One region of the Crassaminicella indica genome, then DNA from elsewhere that is predicted to be linked to it. Evidence: riboswitches for the same ligand, from Rfam matches in the RefSeq annotation. Region 1 holds a riboswitch; the other holds the start of a gene.

Region 1 (7,998 bases):
CTATGATTAATGAAGCTATTGGTATTTTAGCAGAAGGTATTGCAAGTGCTGAAGATATTGATAAAGCTATGAAATTGGGTGCAAATCACCCTATAGGTCCTTTAGCTTTAGCTGATTTAATAGGAAATGATGTGAATTTAGCGATCATGGAAGTGCTTTACAAAGAATTTGGAGATCCAAAATATAGACCTCATCCATTGTTGAAAAAGATGGTGAAGGGAAATCTTTTAGGTAGAAAGACAGGGAAAGGATTTTATCAATATTAAAAATAATAATCTCTTGATACGTGTATCAAGGGATTTTATTAGCTTTAAATATACGCAAAATTCGACAAGTTTTGAGAAATTCAAAATATATGATATAATTTCAGTGAAATTGTATAAAGTATGCTTTGTAAATATATTGTCCTTGCTTTGAGGAGGGCTGAGCATGAGTAAATACTTTGATGCTTTAATTAATAATATTCCTGATGCACTTTTAGCAATAGATCAAGCTGGAAATATAATGGTCATGAACCAGCGTGCTGAAAAATTACTTGATTTAAAAAAAGAGGATATTATAGGAAAACATATTCACAAGATTATTCCAAACTGTAGACTTCCTATTATTGTGAAAACAGGAAAAGAGGAATTAAATAGGAATGTTTGCATCAATAAAAGACAGTATAGAATGAGTATGATGCCAATGATATTAGAAGGAAATGTTGAAGGAGCAATGGCTTTATTCCATGATATTACTAATTATAGAAAAATGAGCAAAGAAATGGATAAGGATAAGATATATATAGAAATACTAAATACTATTTTGGATACAGCCAATGAATGGGTTACTGTTGTTGATGAAAATGGAATCATTACTATGATGAGTAAAGCCTATAAAGAATTTTTAGATATATCAGAGCCTGAAGGAAAACATGTAGCAGAGGTTATTGAGAATACAAGACTTCATGTTGTATTAGAAACTGGAATTATGGAAGTGGGAGAAATTCAGGAAATAAAAAATAAAAGAATGATCTCTATGCGTGTTCCTATTAAAAAGGATGGAAGAATTATTGGTGCAGTTGGAAAGGTTATGTTTAAGGATATAAGAGATTTTCAAACACTTAGTAAAAAAATATCCAAACTAGAGAAGGAGATTGCTTACTATAAAAGTGAACTTAATAAGGAGAGGTCTGCAAAATATTCCTTTCAAGATTTAGTAGGAGAAAGTCCGAGTATGAGTATTGTAAAGGATATGGCAATGAAAGCAGCAAAAACGAGTTCTAATGTTCTTATTACAGGAGAGAGTGGAACAGGTAAGGAGCTTTTTGCTCATTCTATTCATAATGCTAGCAATAGATATTTAGGACCTTTTGTAAAAATAAACTGTGCAGCTATACCAGCAGAATTACTAGAATCAGAATTGTTTGGATATGAAGAGGGTGCTTTTACAGGTGCTAAAAAGGGAGGAAAGGAAGGGAAATTTGAGCTTGCAAATGGAGGAACGATTTTGTTAGATGAGATAGGGGATATGCCTTTTGCTATGCAGGCAAAGCTTTTAAGGGTTCTTCAGGAAAAAGAGGTAGAAAGACTTGGAGGGAATGTGATTCGAAAAATAGATGTTAGAATTATTTCATCTACGAATAAAGATTTAGATGCTCTAGTGAAGAATGGTGAATTTCGTGAAGACCTTTTTTATAGATTAAATGTAATGTCTATTAAGATACCTCCTCTTAGAGAAAGAAAAGAAGATATAGAAGCCCTTGCTAATGAACTTAAAATGAAATTATCTAATAGATTAGGTATTTATGTAGAAGGGATTTCTCAGGGAGCGATAGAAATATTAAAAAAATATGCTTGGCCTGGAAATATAAGAGAGCTTGAAAATGTTATTGAAAGGGCTATAAACCTTTTAGATTCAGACTTAATAATAAAACCAAAGCATTTACCAACAAGACTTACTAAAAATGATAAAAAAAACTATCCTATAGGAAATAAGTCATTAAAAGAGATGGTAGAAGAAATGGAGAAAGATATGATAGTAGCCTGTTTGAAAGAGAATAATGGAAACAAATATCAAACAGCGAAATCTCTTGGAATTAGCCGTGTAGGACTTTATAAGAAATTGAAGAGATATGGATTAGAATAATTAGGTATATAATCAAAAACTTTACAAAATCATAATTAAGGATTACAATAAAAGAGAATAGAATAGAAATGCTAGGGGTGCCTTTTGGCTGAGAGGGAGAAATCCTAACCCTTATAACCTGATGCAGTTAATACTGCCGTAGGGAAGCTAAAGATAAAAATGATTATTTTTAAAGCTTACCCTAGGGTAAGCTTTTTAAAATGGAAAATTTTATAAACTATGGGGAGCTCATGTTGATGGGCTGAGAAAGAGATGAAATCTCTGACCCGTATAACCTGATTTGGGTAATGCCAACGTAGGGAATATTTTGTACGCTATTATTTAAAGTGCGAATTCTCTATGAATTCGCACTTTTTTAATATATTAATTTTAATGTGTTTTTGGGATAAAGCGTAAAAGAAAGGAGGGAAAAGCATGATAATCAATGGAAAAGAAATGGATTTTGATTCAGAGATAACTATTTGTGAGATGTTGAAAAAATTAGATTTGAATGAAGAAAAGGTAGTTGTAGAAGTAAATCTTACAATTATTCCAAAAGAAAAATATAATGAGCATGTATTAAACAAAGCAGATAAAGTAGAGATCGTAAGCTTTGTTGGAGGTGGTTGATTTGAAAATATATGTAAATGAAAAGCCGGTTATTGTAAATGAAAGATCTACAGCCTTTGGAATTCGTGATTTTGTAAAAAAGGAAGCAGATATTGTTGTTTTAAACGGATTTATTTTAAGAGAAGATGCACCTTTGAAGAAGGATGACAGACTTACTCTCATTATAAGAGGAGAAATTCCAAATGAAGAGGAGTTAGAAGCTTTACTAGTAGCTAGACATACACCGGGAGTTCATGAAAAAGTAAAAAAGGCATGTGTAGGGATTGCAGGACTTGGGGGACTTGGTTCAAATGTAGCTGTCTCTTTAGCAAGATTAGGAATAGGAAAACTAGTGCTTATAGATTTTGATGTAGTTGAGCCAAGCAATTTAAATAGGCAGCAGTATTTTACAAAGCATATAGGAATGAAAAAAACAGAAGCAATAAAAGATGTCCTAAAAAATATTAATCCTTTTGTAGATGTTGAAACAAAAGATTTATACCTTGATGAAAGCAATATAAAGGATTGCTTTGAAGATGCGGATATTATTGTGGAAGCATTGGACAATCCTATGTGTAAAGCAACTTTAGTCAATACAGCTTTATCTAAGCTTCCTGAGAAATATATCGTTGCAGCCTCTGGAATGGCTGGATATTTTTCGAATAATACAATAAAAACAAAAATAGTGAGAGATCGCTTCTATTTAGTTGGAGATGAAATATCAGAAGCAAAGCCGGGCTGTGGACTCATGGCACCGAGAGTTGCTATCGCCGCAAATCATCAAGCGAATACAGTGCTTAGGATTATTTTAGAAGAATATGAAGTTTAGGAGATGATGGAATGGATTTATTGAAAATTGGAGGAATTGAATTAAAAAGCAGATTGTTCATTGGGACTGGAAAATTTCCGAGTAAAAAAATTATACCTGATGTTATTAAAAGCTCTGAAACTCAAGTAGTTACAATGGCGGTGAGAAGAGTTGATCTTGAAGCTAAGGAAGAAAATATCCTTGAATATATTTCCAAAGATGTTATATGGCTTCCAAATACCTCTGGAGCAAGAAATGCAGAAGAAGCTGTGAGGATTGCAAGACTTGCAAGGGCTATGGGCTGTGGTGATTGGGTAAAGATTGAGGTTATATCTGATCATAAGTATTTACTTCCTGATAATCAAGAAACTATTAAAGCAACGGAAATTTTATCAAAGGAAGGCTTTGTTGTACTTCCTTATATGAGTCCTGATCTTATGAGTGCAAAGAGATTGGTAGATGCAGGTGCAGCAGCAGTAATGCCTTTGGGGGCACCTATAGGAACAAATAGAGGAATTAGGACGAAGGAGCTTATTGAGATTTTGATTGACGAAATAGATTTACCAATCATTGTAGATGCAGGAATTGGAAAGCCATCAGAGGCGGCTGAAGCTATGGAAATGGGTGCAGCAGCAGTTTTAGTAAATACAGCTATTGCTACTTCTGATGACCCTGTAAATATGGCAAAAGCATTCTCTCTTGCAGTAATAGCAGGAAGAACTGCATATCTTTCAAAATTAGGAGCTACTAAAAAATGTGCTATTGCTTCTTCTCCACTTACAGGATTTTTGAATGAAGGTGAGTTTTGATGGGCTTTTATGATGTTTATATAAATTTTAAGGATTTTGATTATGATGCTTTTTTTGAAAATGTTACATCAACAGAGATTAAAAGAATACTAAATAAAAATAAAATAAATATTTATGATTTTTTAGCACTATTGTCTCCAAAGGCAGAAAGTTTTTTAGAAGAAATGGCACAAAAGGCACATGCTTTATCATTACAGCATTTTGGAAAGACCATATTATTATTTACTCCAATGTATATAGGAAACTTCTGTGTGAATAGATGTGCTTATTGTGGGTTTAATGTGGATAACAATATTAAAAGAAAAAAATTATCCCCAGAAGAAATAGAAAGGGAAGCTATTTCTATTGCTAAAACAGGACTTAAGCATATTCTTGTTTTAACAGGAGAATCCCCTAATGCTACACCAGTATCTTATATTATAGATGCAGTAAAGATTCTAAAGAAATATTTTGATTCTGTTGGGATTGAAGTATATCCCTTAACGCAAGAGGATTATGAAAGAATGGTAGAAGCAGGGGTAGATAACTTAGCTGTTTATCAAGAGGTATATGATGAGAAGATTTACGATCGGGTACATATATCAGGACCTAAAAAAGATTATCATTTTAGATTAGATACACCTGAAAGAGGATGCAAAGCTAAGATGAGGAATGTGAATATTGGAGCTCTTTTAGGGCTAAATGAATGGAGAAGAGAAGCTTTTATGAGTGGACTTCATGCTAATTATCTCCAAAACAAATACCCAGATGTATGTATTAGTATATCACCACCTCGTATTCGTCCTCATGCAGGATGCTTTGATGAAGTTCATAATGTGAGTGATAAAAATATTGTTCAGTATTTACTAGCTTTAAGGATTTTTATGCCATATTTAGGGATTACATTATCTACTAGGGAAAGAGCAAGCTTTAGAGATCACTTAATCCCTCTAGGCGTTACCAAAATGTCTGCAGGGGTAAGCACAGAAGTAGGAGGACACAGCAGTAATGATAAGGGAGAAGGACAATTTGAGATATCAGATAATAGAAGCGTAGAAGAGATGAAGAATGTTATTTTATCAAAAGGGTATCAGCCAGTATTTAAGGATTGGATGCAAATATAGAAAAGGAGAGGAATAAAAATGACATATACAACACAAATGGATGCAGCTAGAAAAGGTATAATCACAAAGGAAATGGAGCTTGTATCAAAAAAGGAAAATATAGATGTAGAAGTTTTAAAAAATTTGATTGCAGAAGGGAAGGTGATTATTCCTGCAAATAAGAATCATAAAAGCTTAAATCCAGAGGGGGTTGGAGAAGGATTAAGAACAAAAATAAATGTAAACTTAGGTATTTCAAAGGATTGCTGTGATATAGAAAAAGAGCTTGAAAAGGTTAAGACAGCTATTGATATGAAGGCTGAAGCGATTATGGATCTAAGCTCTTATGGAAAAACTGAAGAATTTAGAAAAAGACTGATAGAAATGTCTCCTGCAATGATAGGGACTGTTCCGGTATATGATGCGGTAGGGTTTTATGATAAAGAATTAAAGGATATTACGGCAGAGGAGTTTTTGAAAGTAGTTAAAAAACATGCAGAAGATGGGGTGGATTTTGTTACAATCCATGCAGGCATCAATAGATATACAGCAGAGGTTTTTAAAAGAAATAAAAGACTTACCAATATTGTTTCAAGGGGTGGGTCGTTAATTTATGCTTGGATGGAATTAAATGATAAGGAAAATCCATTTTATGAACATTTTGATGAGTTATTAGATATTTGTGAGGAATATGATGTTACTTTAAGTCTTGGAGATGCATGTAGACCTGGAAGCATCAATGATGCTACAGATGCAAGTCAAATTCAGGAATTACTAATATTAGGAGAGCTGACTTTAAGAGCATGGGAAAGAAATGTGCAGGTAATGATTGAAGGACCTGGACACATGACTATAAATGAAATTGCTGCCAATGTAATGCTTGAAAAAAAGCTTTGTCATGGTGCACCATTTTATGTATTAGGCCCAATAGTTACAGATGTAGCACCAGGATACGACCACATAACGAGTGCTATTGGTGGTGCGTTAGCTGCAAGCTATGGGGTCGATTTTTTATGCTATGTTACACCAGCGGAACATCTAAGGCTTCCAAGCTTAGAAGATATGAAAGAAGGAATCATTGCAACAAGAATTGCTGCACATGCTGGAGATTTAGGGAAAAATATAAAAGGTGCAAAAGAATGGGATGATGCAATGAGTAAGGCAAGACAAGCATTAGATTGGGAAAAGATGTTTGAATTAGCTATTGATCCTGAAAAGGCAAGAAGGTATAGAAAAGAGTCGCTTCCAGCTCACAAAGATAGCTGTACTATGTGTGGAAAAATGTGTTCTATGAGAAATATGAATAAGGTAATGTCAGGGAAAAACATAAATATGTTAAGAGAGGATGACTAAATGCTTTTTTTAATTACCAACCGAAAAATAATAAGGAATAAAACATTTATAGAGGTCATTGAAAAAGCAGTGGCAGGTGGAGTAGAAGCAGTAATATTAAGAGAAAAGGATTTAACTTATGATGAATTGCTACCAATAGCTAAAGCTGTAAGGAAAATTACAAAAGAAAAAAATGCTTTGCTGATTATAAATCGAAATCTAGAAGTAGCTAAAGCTGTAGGAGCAGATGGTTATCATACAGGATTTTATGATTTTATAAAAACAAGCTTTAATTGGAAAGGCTCTTTAGGAGTTTCTGTTCACAGCTTAGAAGAAGCGATTTTAGCAGAAAAAAAAGGGGCGAATTATTTGCTTGCAAGCCATGTATATAAGACAGATTGCAAAAAAGGATTAGCACCTAAAGGATTAAATTTTATAAAAGAAATAAAAGAGAATGTAAATATTCCAGTCATAGCTTTAGGAGGGATAACTAATAAGAATGTTCGAGAAGTTCTTCTAACAGGAGTAGAAGGAATTGCTGTTATGTCTTTTATTGTATCATCAGAGGACCCTTATACAGCTGCTCAAAAACTTAAAGAAAATATGAGAATTGTATAAAAAAATATATTTTTCAAAATACATTGACAAATAAGAAAAAAATTGGTAAACTTACAGAAATGAATATATATGCATAAAAATATATTATTTTGCTTTTAACTTCTTCCCCCTTTATTTTAGTGGATAAAGGGAGAGAAGTTTTTTCATTATTTTTTTCATTACTATTATAGCTTTGAAAGGAGAGATGTTTTTAATGGAAGAAAATAACAAACACAAGGAGGAATATGAATGAGTTTAATGATGGCATTTTGTGTAGTACTTATTGCATTAAGCGTTGGAGATATCATATCTACAAAAACAAAAGCATTTATACCATCTGTATTTGTATCAGCACTACTATTTTTATTTGGTTTTTGGACTTTTTTTCCTAGTGATATTGTAGCGTTAGCAGGATTTCAAAAGCCTATTATACTGCTTTCTATGTATTTATTGATTACACATATGGGTACTATGCTGAGTGTAAGAGAGTTGATGGAACAGTGGAAAACTATAGTAGTTGCATTATCTGGTGTGATTGGAATATGCTTAATGACTTTAACCTTTGGTAGAGTTTTGTTTGGATGGGAGACTGTTGTAACAGCAACACCACCATTAACAGGAGGAATTGTGGCTGCTATTATGATGTCAGATGCTG
Region 2 (7,998 bases), 600 kb from region 1:
AAAGGTATGGGTCGATATTTTATTTTTAAGCTTTTTTTGTACTTCAGGTGCATTTATTATCCAAAATACTGCACAAAAGCATACTTCAGCCACCCATGCAGCACTAATTTTTACAGGTGAACCTGTATTTGCAGCTATATTTGGATATTTCATATGTGGAGAAATATTGAGTGTTCGAGGCTTTATTGGTGGTTTCTTGATTGTTTCTTCTATGCTTTTAGCCGAGCTTGAAATAAAAATTCCTTTTTTAAAATCAAAAAAATACATGTATAAGTAAACAACTTTAAAATGAAATATAAAAGATAGTTCATTCCAGATAACTTTTGAAAAAACAAAACTTCATTCCATGAAAAAATACTAAACCTTCAAAACTCACTTCGTTCAAACAATGAAGGTTCTTAACGTATTTTTTATGTAATTTCAGTAAGTTTTTTTACAAAAGTTATCGAAGTCATTCACTTATCTTTATATATTTCTTTTTTTTTATGTTGATGTTGTTTACCTATAGATGAACAACGTCAAAATTAAATAATGAAGTGTAAAAAGATAAGAAAATACTACCTTCCATTTTTCACTTTTCATTAACAAATATCTCTCAAGGATAGCTTTGAATGTTGAAAAATCTTTTATAGTATACGATATGCTGCTTTATATAGCAATAACGGAATATATTGAAAAATAACTATGCTTTATATATAATAGTGTATTGTAAAGTCTTACATTGACGAAAAAAGTATTTTTTAAAAAATTATACATAACAAACAAAGACTTTGATATCAAGTATGTAACATAGTTAAGAGAATAAATTCCTTTTAATTACAAAAAATAATGTTGTTATTGTACAAAACAAGGAGTTGATAATCGTGGGAGGTAAAAAATTGAAAAAACGTGAATTACCACTGATTCCACTCAGAGGACTTTCGATTTTTCCATATATGGTACTGCATTTTGATGTAGGAAGAGAAAAATCAATCAATGCATTAGAAGAAGCTATGGTAAATAATCAATTAGTATTTTTGACAACACAAAAAGAAGCGGAAACAGATTTACCAACACCAGAAGATTTTTATCAGGTAGGAACGGTTTGCAAAATAAAACAAATGCTAAAGCTTCCTGAAGATGCAATCAGAGTGTTAGTAGAAGGTATTTCTAGAGCAAAAATTACAAAATTTTTGCAAGAAGACCCTTATTTTGAATGTGAAGTAGAAGAAATAATATACGAAGGTGAAATAGATATCGATAAAGAGCTTGAAGCATTAATGAGAACAGTAACAAATACCTTTGAGGATTACATAAGCGTTAGTAATCGTATTTCTCCTGAAGTATTTATGAATGTTACTACTATTGAAGAACCCGGAAGGCTTGCAGATGTTATGGCTTCTCATATGATTCTAAAAATAGAGCAAAAGCAAGAAATATTAGAAGCCTTTGATCCTAAAGAGCGTTTAGAAGTACTTTATAAAATACTTTTAAGAGAAATAGAAGTATTAGAGATTGAAAGAGATATTAATGTTCGCGTAAAAAAGCAAATCAATAAAGTTCAAAAGGAATACTATTTAAAGGAACAATTAAAAGCAATTCAAGAGGAATTAGGAGAAGAAGGAGATTTTTACGAAGAAACAGAGGAATACAAAGAAAGAATCAAAAAAGCAAAGCTTCCTAAAGAAGTTAAAAAGAAGGTAAATAAGGAGCTTAATAGGCTTTTTAAATTATCTCCAAGCTCCGCTGAAAGTGGTGTAATCAGAAATTATGTAGATTGGATTTTAGAGCTTCCGTGGGCAAAGGAAAGCAAAGACCGAATTGATATTAAAAAAGCAAAAGTCATATTAGATGAAGATCATTATGGACTAAAGGATGTTAAAGAAAGAATTTTAGAATATCTAGCAATAAGACAGCTGTCTAAAAGTATGAAAGGACCTATTCTTTGCTTGGTAGGCCCTCCTGGAGTAGGAAAGACTTCTATTGCAAAATCTATTGCGAGAAGTTTAAATCGAAAGTTTGTAAGAATGTCTCTTGGAGGTGTTCGAGATGAAGCAGAGATTAGAGGTCATCGCCGAACTTATGTAGGAGCTATACCGGGAAGAATAATGGCTTCAATCAAAGAATGTGGTTCTAAAAACCCTGTATTTCTATTCGATGAAATTGATAAATTGAGTCATGATTTTAGAGGGGACCCAGCATCTGCATTATTAGAAGTACTAGATCCTGAACAAAATAAAGAATTTACAGATCATTATTTAGAAGTTCCATTTGATTTATCTAAAGTAATGTTTATTACAACAGCAAATAGTTTAGGAACTATTCCAAGACCTCTACTTGATAGAATGGAAGTTATAGAGGTATCTGGATATACAGAAGAAGAGAAATTAAAAATTGCAAAAAAATACCTACTTCCTAAGCAAAAAAAAGAGCATGGGCTTGAAGAAAATAATCTTCAAATATCAGAACAAACACTTCGAGATGTAATTAACTACTATACAAGGGAATCTGGTGTTAGAAATTTAGAAAGACAAATTGCCACATTATGTAGAAAAGCTGCAAAGAAAATAGTTGAGAAGAAGATAAAAATTGTTCGAATAAATACCAGTAATCTAATTAATTATCTTGGAAGAAAAAAATATAGATATGAAAAGATTAAAGAAAATCATGAGATCGGTGTTGTAACAGGTCTTGCTTGGACAAGGGTCGGTGGAGATACTTTATCCATAGAAGTAACAACTATGAAAGGAAATGGCAAGCTTGTACTAACAGGTCAGCTCGGAGATGTAATGAAAGAATCTGCAAGAGCTGGAATTAGTTATATTCGCTCTAAGATTGAATCATTAAAGATACCAGAAGATTTTTATCAAAAGCTTGATATTCATATACATATACCAGAAGGAGCTATACCAAAGGATGGACCTTCTGCAGGAATTACTATGGCGACCGCAGTTATATCAGAGCTTACTAAAATACCTATTAACAAAAATGTAGCAATGACAGGAGAGATTACACTAAGAGGTAGAGTCTTACCTGTAGGTGGAATTAAAGAAAAAGTATTAGCTGCAAATAGAGCAGGTATTACAAAAATATTATTACCTATTGATAATGAAAAGGATATAGAAGATATCCCAGAAAATGTAAGAAAGAAATTAACATTTGTACTTGTAGAAAATATGGATCAAGTTTTAGAACATGCATTAGTTCGGAAGGAAGAAAATGATGAAGATTAAAAGTGCAGAAATTATTATAAGTGCAGTAAAAGAAGAACAATATCCTCAAGATGATCTACCAGAAATTGCTTTAGCTGGCAGGTCAAATGTAGGAAAATCATCTCTTATCAATCTTTTAGTAAATAGAAGAAAACTAGCTAGAACTAGCTCTAGCCCTGGAAAAACTCAAACTATTAACTTTTATGAGATAAATAAACAGTTTCGATTTGTAGATTTGCCAGGATATGGTTATGCTAAAGTAGCTAAAGCTAGCAAAAAACAATGGGGAAAAATGATGGATACATACTTAAATAATAGAAAAAATCTGATAGATGTTTTTCAGCTTGTAGATATTCGTCATGCTCCTACACAACAAGATAAGCATATGTATAGCTGGATTAAGCATTTTGGCTTTAATGGTATTGTTATTGCTACAAAATTGGATAAAATAAAAAGAGGCCAAAGACAAAAGCAGCTAAATATTATACGAAAAGAGCTTTGCATGGAAAGTGAAGATATATTATTGCCTGTTTCTTCAGATACTAGAGAAGGAAAAGAAGAGCTTTGGCAGTTCATTACTGAAATTTTTAAAGTAAATGGATTTGATTTTGAAGCAGAGCAGACAATTAAGTAAATCAAAAAACACTATGTATTTACAACTACATAGTGTTTTTTAAATATTTTTCTATTTCTTCAGCAACTGACTTTATACTTTCATCTTTAAAAGGAGAATCTAAATTGGCAAGGTCTACTAATTCTAAAAAGGATTTACTTCCTCCAGCCCTACAAAGCTTTAGATAATCTTTCCATGCTCTATCAAAATCATCTCTTGATTTTTTTAAAAATTGGAATGCACAGATTTCTGCTAATACATAATCAATATAATAAAATGGATTTTTAAATATATGTCCCTGTTGGTACCAATACCCCCCATTTTCTAAAAATTCATTTCCATCATAGTCCCTATGAGGAAGATATTTTTTCTCTATTGCTCTCCACATATTTTTCCTTTCCTTCGGTGTTGCATTTGGATGTTCATATACATAATGTTGAAATTCATCTACAACAACACCATAAGGAATAAACAAAAAAGCTTCGGTTAAATGACCAAACTTATATTTCTTCACATCTTCAAAAAATAGTTCCATCCACGGATAAGTAAAAAACTCCATGCTCATAGAATGTATTTCACAAGCATCTAAAGTCGGAAAATGATATTCAGGTATATCATACTGTCTACTTTCATAAACTTGAAAAGCATGACCTGCTTCATGTGTCAATACATCTATATCATCTCCCGTACCATTAAAGTTTGAAAATATAAAAGGAGCTTTATATTTAGCAATATATGTACAATATCCTCCTGGAGCCTTTCCACTCCTGCTTAAAGCATCTATCAATTCATGCTCCATCATGTATTCAAAAAATATTTTCGTTTCATTAGATAATGCTTCATACATTTTCTTTCCAGCTTGAAGTATCGCCTTAGCATCTCCTTTAGGTTTTGCATTCCCATCTAAAAATATAAGGATTTCATCATAATATTTCAAGCTTTCTAAATTTAATCTCTTTCTTTGCTTTTCTCTTAATTTTGTAGCCACAGGCACAATATATGCTTTTACTTGCTCTCTTAAAAATTTAACCATGTCTGCATCATAATCTGTTCTAAGCATACGAATATAACCAAGCTCCACAAAATTGTCATAGCCTAGCTTTTGAGCCATAGTTGTTCTTACCTTTACTAACTTATCATATATTTCATCAAACTTTTCTTCATTTTCCTTGAAAAAGTTATATTTTGCTTCATTAGCTCTCTTTCGCAGCTTTATATCCGATGACATTTGAAAAGGTCTTAACTGTGGAAGAGTTCTCTCTTTCCCTTCAAAATATATTTTAGCTGATGATAAAAGCTTAGTATATTCGCTCATCAGCTTATTTTCAAGCTTTAAATCATCAATAATCTCTGGTGAAAAGCTCTTCACCTTAAGCTTTGCAATATTAAAAAGCTGCTCTCCCCATTTTTCCTTTAAATGCTCTTTATATTTTGAATTCACTAATGCATCATAATATTTGGCAACTAATCCTTCATAAATAGGACTATTTTCATCAAAATAGTTTTGTTCCTCTTCATATGCTTTATCTTGGGTATTTATCGTATATCTGATATAAGCAATCTGCTCCATAGACTCAAATTCATTTCTTAATTCATTAATCTTTAGCATCAAAGCATCTTGTTCTTTGTAATTTTCTGCTTTAATAAAAGCATTTAACAATTGATTAAATTGTTCCTCAAAAGCTTTTATATCAGGTCTTTTGTATTCGTATTCACTGAATTTCATCATTTCACCTTCCTAACCAAAAACTGTATTTATTTTTTACACTCAACACTCATAAAAATAGTTCATTCCATGAAAAAATAATAAACCTTCAAAACTCACTTCATTAAGAAAATGAAGGTTATTATATTATACTTAACAAATATATTATAACATAATAGCTGATACAAAGATTATCTATCCACTTTTTATATATATTTCTAGCTTGTAAATTTTTTGTAATCGTAGTATCATAAAATCAAATAGAATATTCCAAAAGCTAGGGGAGCTGGTAAAACCAGCTGAGAGTAAGAATGTCGATTCTTTGACCCTTTCACCTGATCTGGATCATGCCAGCGTAGGGAAGCAATACATAAAGTAAAATGATTGCACTAATCCTTGTTGGATGAGTGCTTTTTATTTTTATCAATAAAATCGGAATGCTTATTTCTCTTCATTCTTAAGAAAGGAGCAATAATATGAAGCATTGTTTAACTATTGCAGGATCTGATAGCAGCGGAGGTGCAGGAATTCAAGCAGATTTAAAAACATTTTCAGCCCACGCTACATTTGGTATGAGTATCATTACAGCAGTTACTGCTCAAAATACACAAGGCGTCTTTGATGTACAAGATATTACCCCAACTGTAATTGCCAATCAGATCAAAGCAATTTTTGATGATATTCATGTTCACGGTATAAAAATTGGAATGGTATCTAAAACAGAAACTATTGAAATAATTGCCAATACCCTTAAAAAATACGACCTTCCACCATTAGTACTAGATCCTGTTATGATTTCAAAAAGCGGATATAATCTATTAAAGCCAAAAGCAAAAAAAGCACTCATTGAAAAATTACTGCCTATGACCACGTTAATTACGCCAAATCTTCCAGAAGCAGAGGAAATATTAGGCTACAAAATAGAAGATTTAGAAAAAATGAAACTAGCAGCAAAAGACTTACATTATCTAGGTCCTAATTTTGTATTAGTAAAAGGCGGACATCTTTCAAAAACAGCCACAGATGTTTTATATGATGGAAAAGAATTTTATTTATTTGATCAAGAAAGAATCAAAGCCACCCATACTCATGGTACAGGATGCACCTTATCATCAGCTATTACTGCCAATTTAGCAAATGGAATGCATATTTATAAAGCAGTAAAAAAAGCAAAAGAATATATCACAATAGCTATTAAACATGGATTTTCTATTGGTCATGGAGTAGGTCCTACACATCACTTTTATGAACTTTATAAAAAGGCAGGTGTTTTATAAAATGCAAAAATACAGCATATCAAAAACAATGCATAAAACCATTTATTTAGTAACAGATGATGCTAAAATGGATTTTGATACACTTTACCATAAAGTAGAAATGGCTCTTGACGGAGGTGTAAAGCTTTTACAATTAAGAGAAAAAAAATCTTCATCAAGAGAATTTTATAATAATGCTCTCAAAATGAAATATTTATGCAAAAAATATGATATACCACTGATTATCAATGATCGAGTAGACATTGCTCAAGCCGTAGATGCTGATGGTGTTCATTTAGGACAAAGCGATTTACCATTAACCGTTGCTCGAAAAATATTAGGTCCTGAAAAGATTATAGGTATATCAGCAAGAACTGTAGAAGACGCTATGCTTGCTGAAAAAAATAATGCTGACTATCTAGGTGTTGGAGCTGTATTTCCTACCAGCACTAAAAATGATGCAAAGGTCATATCAGAAAAAGTTTTTCACGACATTCAAGCTAAAGTATCTATTCCTATTGTAACCATTGGTGGGATCACATTAAATAATGCATCAACACTTATCAATAGAGGAGTAAATTGTATTGCTGTAGTTTCTGCAATATTAAATCAAGATAACCCAAAGGAAGCTGCAATATACTTGAATAATTTATTCAAATAACTCTTTCTTCATTTATATGAAATTAACATATTTTCTTCATAAAAAAAATCCCCAATATTTTGCATATTCGGGATTTTACCTTTCTTGAATATTTTTTCATTTTGTCTTTATAAAAAATATCTATTATTCAATGATGTTTTAATGATATTTCTTATATTATTACGAAATAGTTTACAATCAAGAAAATAAGTTGTATCATATGCATAGAAAAATAATATAAAAAGTAGAAAATGTTTTTCACTTCAGCTATTCACTTTTTTATTATATTTCTATCAGTATTTAAAAGGAGGTCTTGCAGAAATGAGTAGTAAAAAAGAACTTGGATTAATACCTAAATTATTAATAGGTATTATAGGTGGAATTATTTTAGGTCTAATGGTAAATGAACAAATCATGGGAATTATTACAACTATTAAAGAAATTCTCGGCTCATTTATTTTCTTTACTGTCCCTTTGGTTATATTTGGATTCATTACGCCAGCTATAACAGGGTTAAAAAACAATGCAAGCAAAATGCTAGGAACTTTTCTTTGTATATCCTATTTATCTGCAGTAGGTGCTTCTACTTTTTC

The links. Region 1 has a riboswitch for thiamine pyrophosphate ahead of thiS (sulfur carrier protein ThiS). Riboswitches for the same ligand answer to the same signal wherever they lie in the genome.
Region 2: another riboswitch for thiamine pyrophosphate. It lies ahead of thiD (bifunctional hydroxymethylpyrimidine kinase/phosphomethylpyrimidine kinase); the one in region 1 lies ahead of thiS (sulfur carrier protein ThiS).

The regions. Positions count from the first base shown of each region.
Region 1 covers NZ_CP078093.1:831,597-839,594, reverse strand. The annotation lists gene KVH43_RS04025 (3-hydroxybutyryl-CoA dehydrogenase) at 1-266, shown strand, start outside; gene KVH43_RS04020 (sigma 54-interacting transcriptional regulator) at 424-2,127, shown strand; TPP riboswitch at 2,191-2,289, shown strand; TPP riboswitch at 2,338-2,447, shown strand; gene thiS (sulfur carrier protein ThiS) at 2,542-2,736, shown strand; gene thiF (sulfur carrier protein ThiS adenylyltransferase ThiF) at 2,738-3,544, shown strand; gene KVH43_RS04005 (thiazole synthase) at 3,556-4,332, shown strand; gene thiH (2-iminoacetate synthase ThiH) at 4,332-5,435, shown strand; gene thiC (phosphomethylpyrimidine synthase ThiC) at 5,454-6,767, shown strand; gene thiE (thiamine phosphate synthase) at 6,768-7,364, shown strand; gene KVH43_RS03985 (hypothetical protein) at 7,593-7,998, shown strand, end outside.
Region 2 covers NZ_CP078093.1:232,562-240,559, forward strand. The annotation lists gene KVH43_RS01260 (DMT family transporter) at 1-277, shown strand, start outside; gene lon (endopeptidase La) at 879-3,212, shown strand; gene yihA (ribosome biogenesis GTP-binding protein YihA/YsxC) at 3,202-3,825, shown strand; gene KVH43_RS01275 (M3 family oligoendopeptidase) at 3,851-5,530, opposite strand; TPP riboswitch at 5,779-5,888, shown strand; gene thiD (bifunctional hydroxymethylpyrimidine kinase/phosphomethylpyrimidine kinase) at 5,986-6,786, shown strand; gene thiE (thiamine phosphate synthase) at 6,788-7,426, shown strand; gene KVH43_RS01290 (dicarboxylate/amino acid:cation symporter) at 7,727-7,998, shown strand, end outside.